3 regions of the Cohnella sp. GCM10027633 genome follow, and region 1 is predicted to be linked to each of the others. Evidence: riboswitches for the same ligand, from Rfam matches in the RefSeq annotation. Region 1 holds a riboswitch; each other region holds the start of a gene.
The links. A riboswitch is a leader RNA that binds a small molecule or an ion and turns the genes downstream of it on or off. The one in region 1 is predicted to bind cyclic di-AMP.

Region 1 (7,210 bases):
GAGGCGCATCCGGGCGCCGTGCTGCCGGTGACCGAGCGTATTCTCCGTTCCGGCGCGGACGAGCGGCATACTGCGGCATCGTTGTTCCAAGCGATGCACAAGCTGCAGGAATATAAGCTCGAGGCGCGCAAGCGGCTGAAGGACGCGGTGCTCGTCCTGCCGACGGCGGGCGGCACGTGGACACGGGAGCAGGTGCGGCAAGATCCCGTCGCGACGAACCGCGACATGGGCCGATATACGAACCATTGCAATCTGCTCGACATGTGCGCGATCGCTCTGCCTGCCGTCGATGCGGCCGACGATCTGCCGTTCGGCATTACGCTGTTCGCGGCGGCGGAGCGCGAGGACCTCGTCCGCGGCGCCGCGCTCGCCATCCAGAACAATTAAAGGAGAGGTGCTTATGTCCCAGGAGACGACGTTAGTGGCCGTATGCGGCTTGCATATGCGAGGCTATCCGCTCGAGAAGCAATTGCTGGAGAGGGGGGGCTCGTTCGTCCGCGAGACGACGACCGCTCCGAAGTATCTCATGCTGAAGCTGCCGACGACGCCGGCGAAGCCGGGCTTGATCAAGCTGCCGCAGGGCGGCGGGGCGATCGCGCTTGAGGTGTGGGAGCTGCCGATGGCGGCGTTCGGCTCGTTCGTCGCCTTGATTCCCGGTCCGCTCGGCATCGGCAAGGTGGAGCTCGCAGACGGCACGGAGGTGCCCGGGTTCATCTGCGAAGGCTATGCCGCCGACCTGCCCGGCATCGAGGACATTACGGGCTTGGGCGGCTGGAAAAAGTTAACCGAGAATTAAGCCGCAACGCCCATAATCATACAGGCACCCGGAAACTCCGGGTGCCTTTTTAGCCCAAGTTGGCGCTTTTTAGATGCATAATAGACGATCGTCACCGCGTTCGCAGGTATTTTTATCAAGTAGATGCTTGCAAGTCGCTCATACGAAGCATGATCGCGCATGGCGCAAGTTCGAGATGCCCGGCAATGAGTAGCCGCAATGAATGCGCATTCATGCCGGATTCGCCGCCCATATACCCGATTTGGTCCGAAAATCGCGTTTTACAACCGCAAGCGACAGGACTATGATCATAACGTTCCATCAACCGAATAGAACGCGATACGCTGAGTTTCCGGGCAACCGGAGAGCGGGGGAACCAAGTGCAAGTTGCGACGGGCCGGAAGGCTTGCCGCGCGGGGTGAATCGAGGGAGGCCGACCGGCCGAGCTCGTAGGGCGACTCTATACGCCCGAATCCGACAGCTAACCTCGTAAGCGTCTTAGAGGAGAGCAATCTTCGGCCATTCAAAGGCCGCGGGGTACCCCTCCGCGGTCTTTTTTGTTGCGGTCTTTTACGGGTATCCTAACTTCATTCTGCAGACTTGGCGGTGCAAGGCATGTATTCCATCAAAAGATTGTTAATCGGGCGTCCTCTGAAATCGAACGAACTCGGAGAGCAGAAGCTGATCAAGACGAAGGCGCTGGCGATTCTGTCGTCGGACGCGTTGTCGTCGGTCGCCTACGGGCCGGAGCAAATTCTGATCGTCCTGTTCGCCATCGGAGCGGCGGCGATGTGGTACTCCGTGCCGATCGCGATCGGCGTGCTGATCCTGCTGCTGGCGCTGATTCTCTCCTACCGGCAAGTGATCTTCGCGTATCCTCACGGCGGCGGCGCGTACGTCGTCTCGAAGGAGAACCTCGGCATGTTCGCGGGGCTCGTCTCGGGCGGCTCTCTGCTCGTCGATTACGTGCTGACCGTGGCGGTCAGCGTCTCGGCGGGCACGGACGCGATCACGTCGGCCTTCCCGAGTCTGCACGGCTATTCGGTCGTCATCGCGGTTGTATTCGTCGTGTTCATTACGATCTTGAATTTGCGCGGGGTGACGGAGTCCGCTTCGATTCTCGCTTATCCTGTCTATTTGTTCGTACTGGCGCTGTTCATACTGATCGGCGCGGGCATCTATAAGATCACGACCGGCGACGTGTCGGCGGATCTGTATACGTCCGTCGGCACGCCGGTCGCGGGCGTCACCTTGTTCCTGCTCTTGAAGGCGTTCGCCTCGGGCAGCTCGGCGCTGACGGGGGTCGAGGCGATCTCGAACGCGATTCCGAACTTCAAGTCGCCGGAGCCGAACAACGCGGCGAAGACGCTGATCGCGATGGGCGCGCTGCTGGCGATTCTGTTCTCCGGCATCGTCGTGCTGGCCTACTACTACGGCGTATCGCCGAGAGCCGAAGTGACCGTCGTGTCGCAAATCGCGGAGTCGACGTTCGGCCGCCACTTCATGTACTTCTTCATTCAAGGCACGACGGCGCTCATCCTCATCCTCGCGGCGAACACCGGCTACTCCGCGTTCCCGCTGCTCGCGGTCAACCTGGCGAAGGATAAGTTCATTCCGCGCATGTTCACCGTCCGCGGCGACCGGCTCGGCTACTCGAACGGCATCATCAGCCTCGGCGTGCTGTCGATCGTGCTGATCGTCGCCTTCGAGGCTCACACGGAGCGGCTCATTCCCCTGTACGCAGTTGGCGTATTCATTCCGTTCACCCTCGCGCAGCTCGGCATGATGCGCAAGTGGCTCCGCGAGAAGCCGCCGGGCTGGGCGGCGAAGCTCGCGGTCAATACTGTCGGCGCGATCATCTGCTTCACCGTCACGATGATGTTCTTCGTCACGAAATTCGGGCAGGTGTGGCCGGCGCTCGTGTTCATGCCGCTTATCATCTTTATTTTCTACCGGATCAAGAAGCACTATGAGGCCGTTGGCGACCAACTGCGCCTGACGACTTGCGAACCGAACGTTCCGATCGAGGGCAACGTGATCATCCTGCCGGTATCGGGCATCACGCACGTCGTCGAGCATTCGGTGAACTACGCGCAGTCGCTCAAGCCCGACCAGATTATCGCCGTCTACATTCCGTTCGAGCGGGAGGACGAGGCGCTGTTCGAGGAGAAGTGGAGCAAGTGGCGGCCCGAGATCCGTCTCGTGACGCTGCATTCCCATTACCGGAGCATCATCCAGCCGCTGAGCAAGTTCATCGACACGGTGCAGCGCAAGGCGGGCGAATCGAACTATCAGGTGACGGTCGTCATTCCGCAGTTCATTCCGAAGAAAGGCTGGCACAACATTCTGCACAACCAGACCAGCTTCATGCTTCGCGCGTATTTGCTGTATCGCAAGGACGTTATCGTGACCACGGTTCCTTACCATCTGAAGAAGTAACGTGTTATCATACAACGCATAGGACGTAACGAAGGAAGGGATATCGGAGCATGAGCGAACTGTTGGATACGTTATTGAAGCAAGAAAAGGAACTGCAATTCGAATCGTTCGCGAATGACGAAGCGTTGGCGCTAGGCAGCTTGATCGTCGGGCTGGCGAAGGAGCTCGGCAAGGGCATCGCGGTCCACATCGAGAACGATGCGCATCCGCTGTACACGCACTACATGGCGGGGACGAACGAGGGCAACATCTATTGGATCAACGCGAAGAAGAACGTCGTGAACCGTTTCGGCCACAGCTCGCTCTATATCGGAGAGAAGTACAAGGCCGAGGGGACGACGTTCAAGGAAGCTTCGGGGTTGTCGTCGGAGGAGTACCAAGCCGAGGGCGGGTGCTTCCCGATTCTCGTGAAGGGTCGAGGAAAAGTCGGCACCGTGACCGTCACCGGGTTGACCGGCGAGGAGGACCACTGGTACGCGGTCGAGGGGATTAGACGGTTGTTGGCGCGATAAAATAGGGAGCTGTCCGTTGTCCGCGGTCGTCGCGGGGGCGGGCGGCTCTTGTTCATATGGCTGGTGGTTGCGGCTGTTTACGGCTGGAACCCCGGCGCGGCGGCATTATTTTCAGGCAAGGTGTAAAATGTACATCTAATTTCGGCGCTTGACGCCGAATGGCGTAGTTAGTTGCATTTTGTACACTTAGATTGGGCAAATCGGACGAACGTTAGCGAAATTCGTGAAACTAGCTGCATGAAATGCAACTAATGGTCTGGAGCGTGCATCGACAGGCGATTGTAGCTGTACATTATGCAACTACGAGATGTGGAAATCGCTTGCGCACGCTGGTCAGCATTCGGACTAATTGGTAAAATCTCCTTCTCAGCACTCATCCGAACGAATCGAAGGAGCGATTGCCAAGCATGTTTCCAGACGTAACGAAGCATCCGGATCATCTGAGCGGACAGAGCAGGCCCTGGTGCGACCAATTGGCGGCCAAGACGGGTCGGTACGAGTATCCGTGGCGATCTATCGTGGATGGCATCTCTGCCGAGAGCGTGCTCACGGCGATGTTGACGGCGGCGATCGACGGAGGACGTATCCTCGACGTCGGTTGCGGACACGGCGATTATACGAAGCGGTGGGCGGAGCAGGCGGACGAAGTCGTCGGGTTCGACATGACGAAGGGGTTCATTGCGACAGCGAACTTGGAGCGGCCCTCGAACGTCCAATTCGTCGTAGGGGATACGCATAACGGACTGCCGTTCGCCGACGATACGTTCGATCTGGCTTATACGAAGAAGGGGCCGGGGAGCTGGTACGCGGAAGGCAATCGCGTCGTCCGTCCCGGCGGCAGGCTGATCATGCTTCATCCGGGAGACGGCAATGGAGAAGCAGGCGAGCTAGGCGAGGCGTTCCCGGGACTTTTCAGTCCGGCCGCGGCGGGGACGCCGGTGTTGGATCGCATCGAAGAGCGCTTGGGGACTAGCGGGTTGTCGGGAGTCTCGATTACGAGGCTGAAGGAGATCGTCTGGATTCCGACGCCGGAGGATATCATGGCACTCGTAACGTTCGGGCAGAGCGACGCTTATGCGTCATATGTGAAGGAAACGTGTTACGAGGGGATCGTCTCGCAATTCGAGAAGCACGCCAGCGGGCAAGGGATAAGAACGACTGGGTTTTACTATATGGTTCAAGCGACGGCTCAATTCTAATTTGAGAGGGATAGAGATGAAAGTATGGAAGATAACACCGAAAGAAAAGAGGATAACGCTAAAATCTAGTCAGAATACAAATGATTTTGAATTAATTGTAAACAATTTTATGGGTAACCGGATGAAGAGTTGGTGGAACTCGATAACGTTAGAGTCTTATAAAAAAGGTAACAATACCGATTACTTTTATTTGGCTTCAGGTATTCCAGTGTTCTCTTCGAGAGTAGTAGAAGTTCTTACTCCTCTGATAGGTCATTGTGTGGAGTTTCTATGCGCGAGTCATGAAGATTTTGAAATTTTTATCGCTAATGTTTTTGTTGCAAATGATGTTGTTGATTTCGATAGATCATCAATAGTTACTACGTCTCAAAGTGGATTATTAGAATCATTTGATAAGATTTGCTTTATCTCAGAAAATGTATCCAAATATCCTATTTTTAAAGTTGTCGAAGATAACATATGTGATATTTATGTCAACGATGATTTTGTTAATTTGGTACATTCTCAACATGTAAAAGGGTTTACATTTACGGAAGTTTGGGATTCCGAAATCTCGAACGATTCTACTGAAGAGAGTCAAGAGTTATATAAACAATTATTGTCTTCAATCGAAAGTTACAGAGGGCCAAAGTATAAGTGGGATAATGCTGTTCAATTGGCGCACAATGGGGAAATAATGCAAAGCGGGCATTGGCAGATGCAAGTGGATTATGGAATAGTTCAGTTATATGTTCTAAATGAAGATTGTAAGTATTACTCGTTTGACTCTATGCATATCCCTCCTGGAGTATTGCTTTTGGAGTGGCAAGTGAAGCGAAGTTAAAGAGGAGCGACAATCGCATGGAATACAGAAGACTGGGAAGAACGGGACTCGAGGTGTCGGCGCTCGGACTGGGCACGAACGCCTTCGGCAAGCGCGCGGACGAGCCGACATCGGTTCGCATCGTGCATTACGCGATGGATAGCGGCATCAACTTCATCGACACGGCGAACATCTACGCGGGCACCGAATCCGAGCGGATTATCGGAATCGCGCTCGAAGGCAGGCGGCACGAAGCGGTGCTGGCGACCAAAGCCGGGCTCGTCGCCGGCAAGGGGCCGAACGCGAACGGCTCGTCGCGGGGGCATCTCCTGCGCGAGCTGGAAGCCAGCCTCAAGCGTCTTCGTACCGATTACGTCGACCTTTATCAGATTCACACGTTCGACCCGAACACGCCGCTCGAGGAGACGCTTCGCGCATTGGACGACATGGTGTCGTCCGGCAAAGTTCGCTACGTCGGAGCCTCCAACTATGCCGCATGGGAGCTCATGAAGGCGCTTGGCATCAGCGACCGCCACGGCTTCGTCCGCTATTGCGCGACGCAGACGAGCTATTCGCTCGCGGACCGGACGCCCGAGCAAGAGCTCGTGCCTCTGTGCCTCGACCAAGGCGTCGGGATCATCCCGTATTTTCCGCTGGCGGGCGGCATACTCAGCGGGAAGTACGGCGCGGGCGGAGAGGCGCCGGCCGAAGCCCGGTCGAATACGGACCCCGGCTTCCGCCGGTTCCTCGACGATCGGACGATCGCCCTCGGCCAGGAGGTCGGCGGCATCGCCTCGGCATTCGGAACGACGCCAAGCGCGCTGTCGTTGGCTTGGCTGATGGACCGTCCCGCGGTCTCGACGGTCATCGTCGGCGCCACGCGTCCCGAGCAGGTCGAAGACAATCTGCGCAGCTTGTCGCCGCTCGACGAGCAAGCGAAGCGGGCGCTCGACGCGGCGAGCGAGCCGTTCCGCAGCGGCAAGCCGTTCGCGCTGTACCGATTGCCCTAACGCTACCCCTGAACCGTAACCTCGCATTGCTCCTTCATATATTGAATGAACGCCAGGACGTGATGAGCCATCACGTCCTCTTGGCGATAGACTAGGCAGATGTGCCGATTCCGCACGCGGCCGGGCAAATCCCGCGCGACCAGCTCTCCTTCCCGAGCCTCCTTCATGACGCTGCGCCAAGGCACGATGCCGACGCCGATGCCGTGCTTCACCGACTCCTTGATCGTCTCGATCGCCCCCAACTCCATCCGCACGTTCCACTGCAACCCGTTATCCTTCGCCCATAGCTCGGACAGCTCGCGCGAGGTCGAGCCTTGCTCGTGAACGAGGAAGGCTTCGCCCCTAAGATCGTCCAGCGACAGCTCTGGCGACCGGACCAGCGGGTGCGTCGTCGGAAGCAACAGCTTCAGGCCGTCTTCGACGAGCGGGACGACTCGAAGTTCTTCGATCGCGATATCGCCCAAGAGCGATAC
Region 2 (7,210 bases), on a different contig from region 1:
TGGCGAACATTCGCCACAAGCTGGCGTTATTGCCGGATCAGCCGGGCTGTTACCTGATGAAGAACGGCGAAGGCCGCATCATATACGTAGGCAAGGCGAAGGTGCTGAAGAACCGCGTGCGCTCGTACTTCAACGGCAGCCACGACGGGAAGACGCAGAAGCTGGTCTCGGAAATCCGGGATTTCGAATATATCGTCACCGCGAGCAATACCGAGTGCCTCATTCTCGAGTGCAACCTGATCAAGGAGCATAACCCGAGGTACAATGTGCTGCTTAAGGACGATAAGTCGTTTCCCTATCTGAAAATCACGCACGAAGCGCATCCGAAGCTCGAGGTTACGCGGAGGGTCGTGAAGGATAAAGGCAAATATTTCGGCCCGTATCCGAACGCGTTCGCGGCCCAGCAGACGAAGAAGCTGCTCGACAGGCTGTACCCGTTGCGCAAGTGCAACGTGCTGCCGGACAAAGTGTGCTTGTACTATCATCTCGGCCAATGCGTCGCGCCGTGCGAATATACGGTCGATCAGGCGAAGTACGACGAGATGATCGCGGAGATCGCGCGGTTCCTGAACGGCGGCCATGCCGACATTCGGCGCGAGCTGAAGCGCAAGATGGAGGAAGCGGCCGAGGAGCTGGCGTTCGAGCGGGCGCGGGAATTCCGCGACCAGATGACGGCGATCGACGCGCTCATGGAGAAGCAGACGATTAACATGACCGACGCGATGGACCGCGACGTGTTCGGTTACGCCGTCGACAAGGGTTGGATGTGCGTGCAGATTCTCTACATGCGCCAAGGCAAAATGAACCAACGCCACATGTCCGTGTTCCCTTACTACGGGGATCCTTACGACGATTTTCTCAGCTATGTTACCCAGTATTACAGCGATAATCCGGCGCTTCCGCGCGAGATGCTGTTGCCGCTGCCTCCCGAGGAGGAGGCTCTGGCGGCGGATGTGCCGTCCGCGGGCTTGACCGGAGCGAGCGCGGTCGCCACGTTGGCGGCAGAGGATGCCGCCGGCGGCGGGGAAGCGGGCGCGGAAGTCGTCGCCGAGACGGGCGGAGAACTCGGCGATTCGCTGCGCCGCTGGCTGAAGATCAGGGTGGCGTTCCCGCAGCGCGGCTCGAAGCGGCAACTCGTCGCGATGGCATGCGACAACTCGCGCGTGGCGCTCGAGGAGAAGTTCAAGCTGATCGAGCGGGACGAGACGCGCACCGTGAAGGCGGCGGACGGCTTGGCCGAGCTGCTCGGCATTCCGAGCGCGAACCGGATCGAGGCGTTCGACAACTCGAACATTCAAGGCGCGTCGCCGGTGTCGGCGATGGTCGTGTTCGTCGGCGGGAAGCCGGATAAGAAAGAGTACCGCAAGTACAATGTGCGTTCGGTCGAAGGTCCCGACGATTACGAGACGATGCGCGAAGTCGTTCGCCGCCGTTACGAGCGGGTGCTGAAGGAAGGACTGCCGCTGCCGGACCTGATCGTTATCGACGGCGGCAAGGGGCATATCGCCTCGGTCATGGACGTGCTCTCGAACGAGCTCGGTCTCGATGTTCCGGTGTGCGGCCTTGCCAAGGATGCCAAGCACCGAACGGCGGAGTTGCTCGTCGGCGATCCGCCGGAGCCCGTGCCGCTCGCGCGCGACAGCCAGGAGTTCTACTTGCTGACGCGCATCCAAGACGAGGTGCATCGCTTCGCGATCACGTTCCACCGGGAGAAGCGGGCGAAAGGAATGGTCGCCTCCAAGCTCGACGCCATTCCGGGCATTGGGGAGAAGCGCCGCAAGCAGCTGCTCAAGCATTTTGGCTCGTTGAAGGCGATTAAAGAAGCGAAGCCCGAGGACTTCAAGGCGGTCTCCATCGGCGAGGCGTTGGCGGCGCGTATTCTAGAGGCGTTGAACGCGGAGTAGCGGGCGCGGAGCAGCCACACGGGTACGGATAGCGCGGTGGCATCGAGTTACTGAGGCGAGAGTGGCGAGGTTGCTCGTAATAACGCGGGGGCGTCGAGTTACTGAGGCGAGAGTGGCGGGATTTCTCGCAATAGCGCGGTGGCATCGAGTTAAAAAGGCAGTCGTTTCTGGAAGAGACCCCACGGGGGATGATCTTCCTAGAAAGACTGCCTTTTTGGTATGCACTTCGACTAATCCAAACTATAGCACGCCAACCGCCGCAATTCGCGCCTGCAGTTCGACTAACCCGAACTGCAGCTCGCGAATTGAAGTAAACATCGCCTACAGTTTGAGCAATCCAAACTACAGTACGCCAACCGTCGCTATCCGCACCTGCAGTTCGACCAAACCGATCTCCAGCGTCCCCTGACCCGAGGAGATAGTGACGATAAGCGATATAATGCCCGCAATCCGCGCCTGCTGTTCGACCCAACCGAACTTCAGCGTCCTCTGACCCGAAGGGATAGTGACGATAAGCGCTGCAACGCAGCCCCTCACGATCGCCGGCCGTGCCATAGCTCCAGCCTGGCGACAAACTTTACGCGGAACCCGGACGCCGGAGCATTCGATGAAGCCGCCAGATCGCGAGGCCGGCGAGCCCCGGCATGACGAGGCTGAACAATCCGCCCCAGTAATCGCCCGGCAACCCGTCGGTCATCATCTGCACGCCCATGAGGACGGCGTCGAGCGTCACGTGGGCGAAGATGACGGCCATGAGGCCGAAGCGAAGCATGAACCAGCCGAACAATAGCGACAGCAGCACCAGCTCGATGACGCGCGTGTACACCGGATACACCGCATAGCCGACGTGCCCGAACGCCCACAGCAAGCCCGGCGGCACCATGGCGGCGAACGTCAGCCAGGAAGCGGCGCGAGCCGACGGTTCCCGGCGAAGCAGCTTGCGCGCGCCGCCTACGAACCATTTGCGGAACAGACCGATGCCGAACAGGCGGCTCTGTAGCTCCTCGGAGATGCCGGCGCACCATGCGAGCACCGGCAGCAGCAACGGATACGTCATGTTGTACATGGACTGCGAAGGATCGGAGGAGGCGAACGACCCGAGAGATTGCTCCAGCACGATGAGCACGACCGATTGCGCGCCGAGCAGAATGAAGGCGAGGAAGTAGCCGGTCTTCATGCTTTTCAGCACCGCGTTGCCATATCCGGCTTCCTTCCATCTCGGCCACAGCGAATAGCCCATCGACTTCCACAAACCGTCTCCGCCGACGGCGGCTAAGTACGTGAGCAACGCCATCGCGCCATAGATGATGATGCTCACGGTAAGCAAGGTCGGATCGAATGCGTCGGACTTGTCGGTCGATACCCCCATCACGCTGGCGCGCATGCCGGGGATCATGTTGTACGAATAGGCGACGTAGAGCACGAAGAACAAGCCGGCCAGGAAAATGCCTCTACGGTACGAGCTATGCCCGACGTACGTTCCCGCCGCGACGATCGCGCAGACGAGCATGAACAGCTCCGGCAAGATGTACCCGTACTTGGACCACTCGGAAGCGAGATGCTCTTGCTTATCCATATAGCTAAGAAACTCCGCCGGAAGCTGCGTGCCGTATACGACGAATCCGCCTTTCCAAGGAGGCAGGGAGGAAGCGGTCGCTTCGAAACCGGCAGGCGCGCGCACGCTCAGCCACGGTTCCGCTTCGCCCAGCGGCTTCTTGGAGACGAACAAGGAGCTGCCGTCCGGCTGCGTTCGGCCGGTCCATTCCCAGTCGTCGCCATGAACGCCCCACGCTTCGGCATAGTGGAGTGCGCGAGCCGCTTGTTCCGCCCCGCCGCCGCTCTCCAACGCAGGCGCGGCGCCGCCCGCGGAAGCCCCTGCAACCGCGGCGTGCCGCCAACCGACGAGACTGCCGGTTTCCAGGTGGAGCAGCAGGCGCAAGGTGCCGCCATCGCCGGCCAGATGCAGATCGACGCGGTAGTAATCGGTCGGCATCGTCGCGTCCAGGCGATCGTCGTACGCCTTCCCAAGATCGTTCTTACTGTAATAACCGACCGCGTCGCTATCCGACAGGTGAGTTACGGTCGTCTCGGACACGTCGGAGCGCGCGACGCCGAATCTGTCCGCGGCCGCGGACAGCGCTTTATTCTCCGCTTGGGCGCGGGTTAAGACGTCGTGATCCTCGGTCTTGAATACCTGCAGGGAAGTCGGCAGAACTTGTATGAGAAGGAAGAGAGCCAAGCCGATCGCGGCGGTCCACACCCATCGGCGGGACAGTGTATCCTGATCATGTGCGGGCATATGCCTACGCATCCTTTCGTGGTAAGGCGTGAAGTAAACGGTTTCAGGGGACCGGGTCGTCCCGGCGTCCCGAATTATCCCTTAAGTATCTCGTATTTTTGGCGAAAATGAAAGAAAAGCCGTCGATAATCGATGTGCGGACGCATGAGCGACGGATCGGATGAGGTAACGGTGCTAATTATCGGCGAAACGCGGTTGTTTGCCTCCTTTTTGATGTTGTTACGTCTACCCGGAAAGCATATAATTCGATGGTACGTCCATGAACGATCCTATAAAAGAACCAGCCGAATTTCTTCACGGAAAACGGGGGAACCAACCGATCGCCGGTACAAGCTATTGTATTCGGAGATCCCGGGGTGAATTCCAGTCCGCTCGAAGCCGAGCGGCGGATAGGGCGCGTCTGTTTCGAGCCCGAACCCGACAGCTAACCTCGCAGGCTGCACGGAACAGGACTCGCATGCTAACGCGAAGCATTGGAGCTCCAGTGCTTCTTTTTTGTGCGTTCGAGAGCTATTAGCAGAGGGGAATACGGCATGTTCAATAAAGTCATTCGCTGGTTCAGCGCATCTCCCCCGAGAACGCTGCTGCTCGGCTTCGCCTTCGTCATCTTCTTAGGCGCGCAGTTGCTCAAGCTGCCGATCGCCTCAGCGGACGGGAAGTCGATCTCTTACATAGACGCCTTGTTCACTTCGACATCGGCCGCTTGCGTCACCGGACTCGTCGTCCATGATACCGGCTCCCAGTTCTCCACGTTCGGCCACTGGGTCATTCTCCTTCTCGTGCAGGTCGGCGGCATCGGCTTCATGACGATGGCGACGTTGTTCGCGCTCATTCTGAGAAGGCGCATCTCCTTGAAGGAAAGACTGATTCTGCAAGAGTCGCTCAATCAGGGCAGCATCGAAGGTCTCGTGCGGCTCGTCCGCAAGGTCGTCTTCTTCGCGCTCGCGATCGAATCGGTCGGCGCGGCGCTGTTCACAATCCGATTCAGCTTCGACATGAGCTTCGGGCAGGCGCTCTATCATGGCGTGTTCCACTCGATCTCGATTTTCAATAACGCCGGCTTCGACCTATCGGGCGACTTCAGCAGCTTCTCCCGCTACTCGGGCGATCTCTATATGAACCTCTTGTCGATGGCTCTCATCATTCTCGGCGGCTTCGGGTTCATCGTCCTTTCCGACTTATTCGACTTAAGGCACCGTAACGCCCGGCGCAGGCTGTCGCTTCATACGAAAGTCGTCCTTACCGTTAGCGGCGCGCTGATCGTTCTCGGAATGCTTATCATCTTCGTATTCGAATATACGAATCCGAACTCCGTCGGCGACAAGCACATCGGAGAGAAGCTGCTCGACGCGCTGTTCCAATCGGTCACCACGCGCTCGGGCGGCGTCACGACCGTTGACGTCGCGGATTTCCGCCAGGCGACGCAATTCTTCATTATTATATTGATGTTCATCGGGGCGTCTCCCGGTTCGACGGGAGGCGGCATCAAGACGACGACGTTCGCGGTTCTGTTCGGCGCGGTGCTGGCGATGATCCGGGGCAAGGAGGACGTCGTGCTGTTCCGTCTGCGGCTCGCGCAGGAGCGCGTATATAAGGCCGTTACCGTTACGTTGTTCTGTATCGGCATCGTGATGCTCGGAACGATGATCCTGTGCACGACGGAGGACGCGGCGTTCCTGAAAATCCTGTTCGAAGCGACGTCGGCGTTCGGCACGGTCGGCCTGTCGATGGGGTTGACGGGGGATTTGACGTTACCGGGCAAGCTAACCATTATTATGCTGATGTTCGTCGGCAGGCTCGGGCCGCTCACGTTGACCTATGCGTTGGCGCCGAAGCCGGAGCGAGCGAGGTTCCGTCATGCGGAAGGTAAAATCATAATCGGGTAGGAGCAACGCACATGAGACTTAATCAATTCGTCATTATCGGCTTAGGCCGCTTCGGTTCGAGCATCGGCCGCGAGCTCATCCAATTAGGCTACGAGGTGCTCGGCGTCGACCGCGACGAAGAGACGGTCCAAGAGCTGTCGAACGTGCTGACGCACGTCGTCGTGGCGGACGCGACGGAGGAAGAGGTGCTCCGTTCGATCGGGGCCCGCAACTTCGACTGCGGCGTCGTCGCGATCGGCGACGACATCCAGGCAAGCATCCTCGCGACGATTCTGCTGAAGGAGCTCGGAGTCAAGAAGGTCGTCGCCAAGGCGGTGTCCGACTTGCACGGACGCGTGCTGGAGCGGATGGGCGTCGATCGCGTCATCTATCCGGAGCGGGACATGGGCGTTCGCGTGGCGCACCAGCTCGTGTCGCCGAACCTGCTCGATTACATCGAACTATCCAAGCAATACACGATCGCGGAGCTTGCCGTGCCGCAATGCCTGTCGGGCAAGTCGCTCGACGACGTCAATCCGAGAGGACGGTTCGGCTGCAGCATCGTGGCGATCAATAAGCCGAAGGGCATCATTATCGCTCCGGTCGCGAAGGACGTGCTCGCGGAGAAAGACGTCATGGTCGTCATCGGGACGAACCAGCAGATCGAACAATTCCAGGAGTCGATCAACCGATAGACGATCGATTGCACGGGTATGAAATCATTGCCACTCGCTCAGGATATAGGGAGACGAACGGTCCCGGGAGGGTGGCGCAATGACAGGTAGGGGTAGAAGAATCGCGGTGATGGTGCTGGCGGGCACCGTCGCCTTTTTAAGTTTCGCGGGGCTTGCGCGCAGGGCGGAAGCCGTCCCGCCGGGCATTCAGTGGACGGAGCTCGAGCGCCGATTCGAAGGGGTGTTCGTGCTGTCCGCGTCCCGGGAAGTCCGGAAGGTGGCGTTGACGTTCGACGATGTTCCGGATCCGAGATTCACGGGGCAAGTGCTCGACGTCTTGAAAAAGAAGCGTGTGAAGGCGACCTTCTTCGCGATGGGCACGCGCAGCCAGAAGCATCCCGATCTGCTGCGGCGCATTCAACGGGAAGGGCATGACGTGGGCAACCATTCTTACAGCCATCCGGACTT
Region 3 (7,210 bases), on a different contig from region 1:
AATTACCAATTAATTCCGAGATTCTCCTGCTTTAATATGATATATTTTCCAGTGTAATGTCCAATATCAGGAGAAAATGTCGAAAGGAAGTTGAGTTAGCGATGAGTAAGAAGTTCATGGGTAAACAGCTACTTGCGATTATCATGGCCGTAACGTTGGCGCTCGCGGGCAGTCTTAGCGCGTTAGCCGGAACGGTCAAGGATGTCCAGGGCCATTGGGCAGAAAACGCGATTCAAGCTTGGCTCGATCAAGGATTCATTAACGGGTACAAAGATGGAACGTTCCGTCCGGAAGGAAAAGTATCCCGCGCCGAGTTGGTCAAGATGATCAACGCTTCGTTCGGGTTCGCAGGACAAGCTGCGGTAACGTATAGCGATGTGAAAGCAACCGATTGGTTCTATCAGGATTTGGCTGCGGCACTCGCCCAGGGCTATATCTTAAGCATTGCGGAAGGAACATTCTCGGCAACTCAACCGGTGTCTCGTCTTGAAGCCGCGAAGGCGCTGACCAAGCTGCTCGAGCTGGCTCCTGCAGTGTCCGCGAGTACGCTCCAAGACACAGCGAACTTGTCGGACGCCGAGAAGAACGCCGTCGGTGCGGTCGTTGACGCGAAGTTGATGGTCGGAAACGGCAAGGGCAGCTTCCGTCCGAACGACACGCTTACCCGCGCGGAAGCGGTCGTCTTGTTGACGCGCGCGCTGGACTATCGGGTGCAGAAGGTCGCGGTCTATAACAAGCCGGGCGTGTATGGACCTGAAAGCGGCGTAGAGAAAGTCGGCAAAGATGTGTTGATCTCGTCCCCGGGCGTAACGTTGCGGAACATGGACATTCAAGGCAACCTGACGATCGCCGAATCGGTAGGCGACGGCGACGTCTTCTTGAAGCAAGTGTCGGTGGCCGGCACGACTTCTGTCAACGGCGGCGGCGCGAACAGCGTTCACTTCGAGAACTCCGTCGTCGTGAAGATCGTCGTCAACAAGAAGGACGGCATGATTCGAATCGTCGTCGAAGGGACGACAGAAGTCCGCGACGTGATACTGGAATCCGGAGCGAAGCTGGAGTCCGCCGAAGGCACGACGGGCAAAGGGTTCCAGAACGTCACGCTGGCGGAGACGCTTCCAGCGGATTCGAAAGTAACGCTTAGCGGCAAGTTCGAGACGGTCGACGTTCTCGCGGCGAAGATCAATATCGAAATTCCGAAGGGCGAAGTCGGTAGTCTAAACGTAGATAAAGGCGCAGGCGACGTTAACGTTAACCTTAGCAAAGATGCTTCGATCGTCGATCTGATTCTCGCGGCGGTCACGAAGGTCGTAGGTCAAGGCCTCATTCAGAATGCCGATATTCAGGCGAACGGATCCTCGATCGAGCAGACGCCGAAGAACGTCGAAGTCGGAAGCGGCGTTCAAGCGGAGGTTGGCGGGAAGCCGGCTACGAATACGGGGGGCAACACTACGCCGGTAGTTCCTAACCCGCCGACAACGGTCAACAAGGATGCCTTGGCTTCTAAAATTGCATCACTTCAAGCTCTTCATGACAGTATGGTTGAAGGCATCGCAGTCGGACACGTTCCTTTCGGAACTAAGGCGAGCTTAGCATCGGTCATTCAAGAGGCACGGACTGTTGCCGACGATAGCGCAGCAACGCAGGCGGCGGTCAATGGCGCGCTTGCGACTCTTAATACCCAAGAAATCTATTATAGGAACGCAGCGATACGCACTCCTGTACTCGAAAGTTTCAAAGTCGCCTATGTACAAGCGAGATTGGTATACAACTCTACTTCGGAAGGCACAGCTCCAGGGTTGGCTGCATCGGGTAGCAAAGAGCTCTTGGAAGCGGCGATACGAGCTGCGGCCAGCGTACTTAATCATGCGGGCGCTACGCCGGAACAAATTCAGTCGGGCTATACCGCGCTGACTTCGGCAGTTCAAACATTCAAGAATGCGCTAAATTCGAACGATCTTTCGGAACTAAAGCGTTTAGTGGCACTTGCGGAACAGAAAAAATCCGTTGCTGTCGAAGGTAACGCGATTGGCGAGTATCGGGCAGGTGCAAAAGCGATTCTAGAGTTGGATTTATCCGGACCGCGTTATATAAGCAGCGGGGCGGGGAAAATAACGACCTATGACTTGGCAGTGAACATCTACGCTATGTATAAAGCGCTTTCGAAGTTCGAGGCGGATAAAAAAGCGGCTAATCCTGCGCTTATTGCAATGCAGGAAAAAACAGCGCATCCATCAATGGGGAAATCCATGCTCCAATTCAGCGCGGATCAGTCCGGTACCGTCTATGTCGTTCCGACCTCGCAATATCCGAATTCGAAAGCGGATCTTATTTCTTATCTAGATGACGGACTATCCGTTACGAAGACTGTATATGCGGGTGAAACAGTGAACTTAGACGTGATCTCGTTAACCCCGGGAGCCTATAAGATGTATCATGTGAACGGCGAAGATAACCTGTCGAAGCCATTCACGGATATCCTCATTTTCCCGTATACCGTTACGAATGTCGGCGTAACCTCTGCTATCGAAGACAATAGGGTCGTTAACAGCGTGACATGGACGGATAGCGCTACAGGAGATGGGGTTAGCTATAGAGTATTCAGAGGTCTGACGTCCGAAGTTTCAAGTATGACCGAGATTGTATATCTCATAGCTCCAGGTACAATGGAGTTCGTTGATCGGGATATCGACCTGCTACCGGGAACGACGTATTACTATTTAATAATGACGACCACGACTTCCGGGAATGGAGTAACACCTGGCGCAACGCCGGTTACGACGCCATCGATACCGGCAGGAATGTAACAAGAGAGGGGCAGGATGCATTTCATCCTGCCCCTCTCTTGTTATAATAGGTTGAATCGGAAATTTTCAAATTAATTATCTTCCCTGTGAATTTATGAAGTTAGGAGCTAACCCCCATGCCAATGACCCACGGTCTTGAACCGGGATCGAGCGAGACGTGTTACGCCGTCATCTTCTCCAGCCAGCGTACGGAAGGCGACAACGGCTACGGAGAGATGGCCGATCGGATGGAGGAGCTGGCGAGGGCGCAGCCCGGATTTCTAGGGGTGGAGAGCGTGCGGAACGCCGAAGGGTTCGGCATTACGATCTCCTATTGGGAGAGTCTCGAGGCCATTCGCGATTGGAAGAAGAACGAGGAGCATCTCGTGGCGCAAAGCCGAGGCCGGCAAGACTGGTACGCGAGCTACGAGCTGAAGATCTGCAAGGTCGAGCGGGCGTACGCGTTCCCGCGGTGACCACCGCGCTCGTGAGTATGTGCGCATGGAAAATTTGACACCTTTTGCTAACCTGACATATAGTAGAAGGAGCTTAGTTCCCGGTCCACGCCGGGAAGCGGGGGAACCAATCTTCAGGGGCGTATCGGTCCGGTCGTACGGATCGTAGGGAACCATCTATCCCGAGCCCGTCAGCTAACCTCGTCGGCTTCAGATGGGTCAGGAATTCGGTGCGCAGATGAGACAATCTGCCGTCAGTGACCCTTCGCGGGTCTTTTTTTGCTTTTTATCCGAAGACCCGGAGCACGGTAACCGTCTGGTTTCCGTACGCTCAAGGGTCTTTTTATTATGGCGAAGGAAGGGGGTAGGGCAGGTCCGGTACCATTCCGCCGACGTTCGAGCGACTATAAACTTGAGGAGGATTTACGAATGGCACAACCCAAGTATATAACCGACATCGACCGCATCGTCCACATACCGGAGACGGAGCGTCAACGACTGAAGAGAATCGTGGAGAAATTCGTGTTTCGCGTGAACGACTTTTACCTGGGCTTGATCGATTGGAACGATCCCCGCGACCCGCTGCGCAAGCTGGTCATCCCGAACGAAGGGGAACTGAAGGAATACGGCCGGTGGGATGCCTCGGACGAGGACACGAATTACGTCGTGCCCGGCTGCCAGCATAAGTACAAATCGACGGCGCTGCTCATCGTGTCGGAGGTGTGCGGGGCTTATTGCAGGTACTGCTTCCGCAAAAGGTTGTTCCGCAACGACGTGAAGGAAGCGGTGACGGACGTGGAGCCGGGATTGAAGTACATCGCCGAGCATCCCGAGATCAGCAACGTGCTCCTCACGGGCGGCGACAGCTTGATTCTAGGTACGCCGAAGCTTCGCTCCATTCTGGAGAGGCTTCGCGCGATCGACCATGTCAAGATTATCCGGCTCGGCTCGAAAATCCCGGTGTTCAACCCGATGCGAATTTACGAGGACGAGCAACTGCTCGAGACGATCAGGGAGTTCTCCGACGCGAACAAGCGCATCTACGTCATGGCCCATATTAATCATCCGAAGGAAATTACTCCGGAAGCGGTGCGCGGCTTCGCGGCGCTGCACGACGCGGGGGCGATCGTCGTCAACCAGACGCCGATCCTGCGCGGGATCAACGACGATCCGAAGGTGCTCGGCGAGTTGCTAGACCGGCTGTCTTGGGCCGGCGTAACGCCGTATTACTTCTTCGTCAACCGTCCGGTCGCGGGCAACCGGGACTTCGTGCTTCCGCTCGCCCGAGTGTATGAGCTGGTCGAGCAAGCGAAGGCGAGGACGTCCGGGCTGGGCAAGCGCGTCCGCCTGTCGATGAGCCACACTTCCGGTAAAATAGAGATCCTGTCCATCGAGGACGGCAAAGCGTACTTGAAATACCACCAGTCGCGGGAAGGCGACTACGGGCGCTTCATGGTGCTCGATTGCCCGCCGGACGCCGCGTGGTTCGACGACTTGCCCGGCAACGAGAACTACTGGCGCAAGCCCAGCAAGATGACGGAGGCGGTCGCTTCCGTCAACCAGATGTCCGATTATCCGCGGGGAGCGGTTAGCCGGGGGTAACCGAATCACCCGTCCGGGCTAGCGCTCGGGCGGGTGATTTTTCGCGATTGCGGAAGGCGGTTCGAAGAAGTACGATGGAAGCACAAGTCGAATGATTCGGAGAGGAGATGCTTGATGCTCACGATCGTCCTGCTTATCCCCGCAACGATTCTGTATATCGTTCTGATCGCCACCTACAAGCCGCAAGGCCGATACCGCGAAGGGAAGCTGCTGTCTATCGAGTTGCCTTCGGAGGCAATGGAAGACGCGGAATTGCTGCGAATTCAGCAACGGTATAACAGGCAGCTCGCCAGAATCAGCCTCTGGTCGATCGTCGCCTTCGTGCCGGTGGCGCTCATGTGGCAATGGTTCGCCGCGCAAACGGTCTATTTCTTCCTCTGGCTAACGGTCTTCCTGTTCGTTACGGTCGGTCCTTTCCGCCGCGCGTTCCGCGATACGATCAAGCTGAAGCGGGACCGCGGATGGGGCGATACGGTCGAGGATGAGTATTGGGCGAACGGCTTCACGTACCATAACCCGCAAGACAAGCGCATATCCGTGCCGAAGCGGGTCGGCATCGGCATGACGGTCAATACGGGCACGCTGGCGGGGAGGACGATCATGCAAGCCGTGATCGCCCTCGTGGCCGGCGTGCTGCTATTCGCTTCGTTCCTCATTATCCGGGCGGAGTTCGTCTCGCCGACGTTGACCGTCACGCCGGAGGAGCGGATCGAGATCGATTACCCGATGCACGGCTACGACTTCGCGCTGGCCGACGTTCGAGGGATGACGCTCGTCGACGGCGTGCCGTCAGGGGGGAAGATCAACGGCGAGAATTCGACCAAGTACAAACGCGGCACGTTCCGGTTGAAGGAAATCGGGAAGTCTCGGGTATTTATTTTCAAAGACAATCCGCCCTACATTCGATTCGAGCTCGACAATACGTACGTCTTCTATAACGACAGGGATTCCGCGGAGACGCGCAAGCTCTTCGAACAATTGCAGACGCGCATAGATAGGTAATGGGTACCGGAGGGGGCGGAATAATGGAGTTAACGTACTTAAGAACCTTCCGCGAAGTCGTCAGGACCGGCAGCTACACGAAGGCGGCGGAGTCGCTCGGATACGCGCAGTCGAGCGTGACGACGCAGATCCAGAAGCTCGAAGAAGCATACGGCGCGGTGTTGCTGGAGAGGCAAGGCAGGGGCATGAAGCTGACGATGGCCGGCGAAGCGTTGTTGCCTTACGCGGAACAGCTCGCGCGGCTGCACGACGAGTCGCGGGAAGTCGTCTCGAAGCAGTCGAAGGGGACGCTGTCGGTCGGCACGATCGAGACGTTGGCGGCGTTCTACTTGCCTCCTCGCTTGCAAGCGTACCGGCGGCTGTTTCCGGACGTTAACGTAACGTTGCATCCCGGGAACGAGCCGTTCATTATCGACCAGGTCAAGGAAGGCGCGCTCGACGTCGGCCTTATCCTCGATCCGCCTTTCTCCGATCCGGAGCTTCATACCGAGATTCTGCGGGAAGAAGAGCTCGTCATCATCGCGCATCCGGAGCACCGGTTCGCCGGCATGAACGAGATTCGGGCGGAGCATCTGGAGAACGAATCGCTGATCTTGACCGAGGACGGCTGCACGTACCGGGCAATGCTGCTTCGCGTGTTGAAGGCCGGGCAGATCAACCATAGGCTGGCCTACGAGTTCGGCAATCTCGAAGCGATCAAGCAATGCGTCACGTACGGGCTTGGCGTCGCGCTGTTGCCCCGCATCACGGCGGAGCCTTCCGTCCGGCAAGGGCTGCTCGTCGCGGTTCCGTTCAAGGATCCGGCGTGCCGATTCTACTCTCAGCTTATCTACGCGAAGAAGAAGTGGCGGTCGGCGGCGTTCAATGGCTTCGTGGAGCTGTTGCTAGGCAAGGAGACGCAGGAGACTTGAGCTCATAGAGCTCGTAGGAATAGAACGGAACAAGACCACCGCGCGCGAAGGCGCCGGTGGTCTTGTTCGTCGTACTCGGATTCGATCGGTGCGCTCGGTCCTCCTTGGCGGTCCGTGTGGTCGATTCGCGGATATCGCGAACGTTCCCGTTGTTGCGCGTTATTCGTTGCTTCCGTCGCTCGGAGCTTGCGCCTGCAGCACCTGCAAGTAGTCGTCCAGCCGGTCGAAGCGCTCCTCCCATAAGCGTCGGAACGATTCGATCCATGTATCCAGCTCCCGAAAAGGCTGCGGACGAAGCTGATAGATGCGCCGCTGGGCGATCGGCCGAACCTCGACGAGGCCGGCGTCGCTCAAGACGCGAAGATGCTTGGAGACCTGCGGTTGATGCAGGCGAAGCTCGTCGGCGATTTCGCCGACAGGTCGAGGGCCGGTTCGCAACAGCTCGACGATGTGT

Region 2: another riboswitch for cyclic di-AMP. It lies ahead of ACFQZG_RS26930 (TrkH family potassium uptake protein); the one in region 1 lies ahead of ACFQZG_RS17120 (APC family permease).
Region 3: another riboswitch for cyclic di-AMP. It lies ahead of ACFQZG_RS23965 (KamA family radical SAM protein); the one in region 1 lies ahead of ACFQZG_RS17120 (APC family permease).

What each region holds. Positions count from the first base shown of each region.
Region 1 is NZ_JBHTGV010000007.1:89,767-96,976, forward strand. It holds gene ACFQZG_RS17110 (allophanate hydrolase) at 1-387, shown strand, start outside; gene ACFQZG_RS17115 (allophanate hydrolase-related protein) at 401-796, shown strand; cyclic di-AMP (ydaO/yuaA leader) riboswitch at 1,108-1,286, shown strand; gene ACFQZG_RS17120 (APC family permease) at 1,391-3,214, shown strand; gene ACFQZG_RS17125 (heme-degrading domain-containing protein) at 3,265-3,726, shown strand; gene ACFQZG_RS17130 (class I SAM-dependent methyltransferase) at 4,134-4,925, shown strand; gene ACFQZG_RS17135 (hypothetical protein) at 4,942-5,748, shown strand; gene ACFQZG_RS17140 (aldo/keto reductase) at 5,766-6,737, shown strand; gene ACFQZG_RS17145 (LysR family transcriptional regulator) at 6,740-7,210, opposite strand, start outside.
Region 2 is NZ_JBHTGV010000022.1:35,928-43,137, reverse strand. It holds gene uvrC (excinuclease ABC subunit UvrC) at 1-1,904, shown strand, start outside; gene ACFQZG_RS26935 (hypothetical protein) at 2,482-4,203, opposite strand; cyclic di-AMP (ydaO/yuaA leader) riboswitch at 4,476-4,657, shown strand; gene ACFQZG_RS26930 (TrkH family potassium uptake protein) at 4,737-6,089, shown strand; gene ACFQZG_RS26925 (potassium channel family protein) at 6,101-6,763, shown strand; gene ACFQZG_RS26920 (polysaccharide deacetylase family protein) at 6,843-7,210, shown strand, end outside.
Region 3 is NZ_JBHTGV010000015.1:89,846-97,055, reverse strand. It holds gene ACFQZG_RS23975 (S-layer homology domain-containing protein) at 57-2,807, shown strand; gene ACFQZG_RS23970 (antibiotic biosynthesis monooxygenase family protein) at 2,930-3,262, shown strand; cyclic di-AMP (ydaO/yuaA leader) riboswitch at 3,323-3,466, shown strand; gene ACFQZG_RS23965 (KamA family radical SAM protein) at 3,671-4,843, shown strand; gene ACFQZG_RS23960 (DUF5808 domain-containing protein) at 4,958-5,845, shown strand; gene ACFQZG_RS23955 (LysR family transcriptional regulator) at 5,869-6,756, shown strand; gene ACFQZG_RS23950 (ArsR/SmtB family transcription factor) at 6,916-7,210, opposite strand, start outside.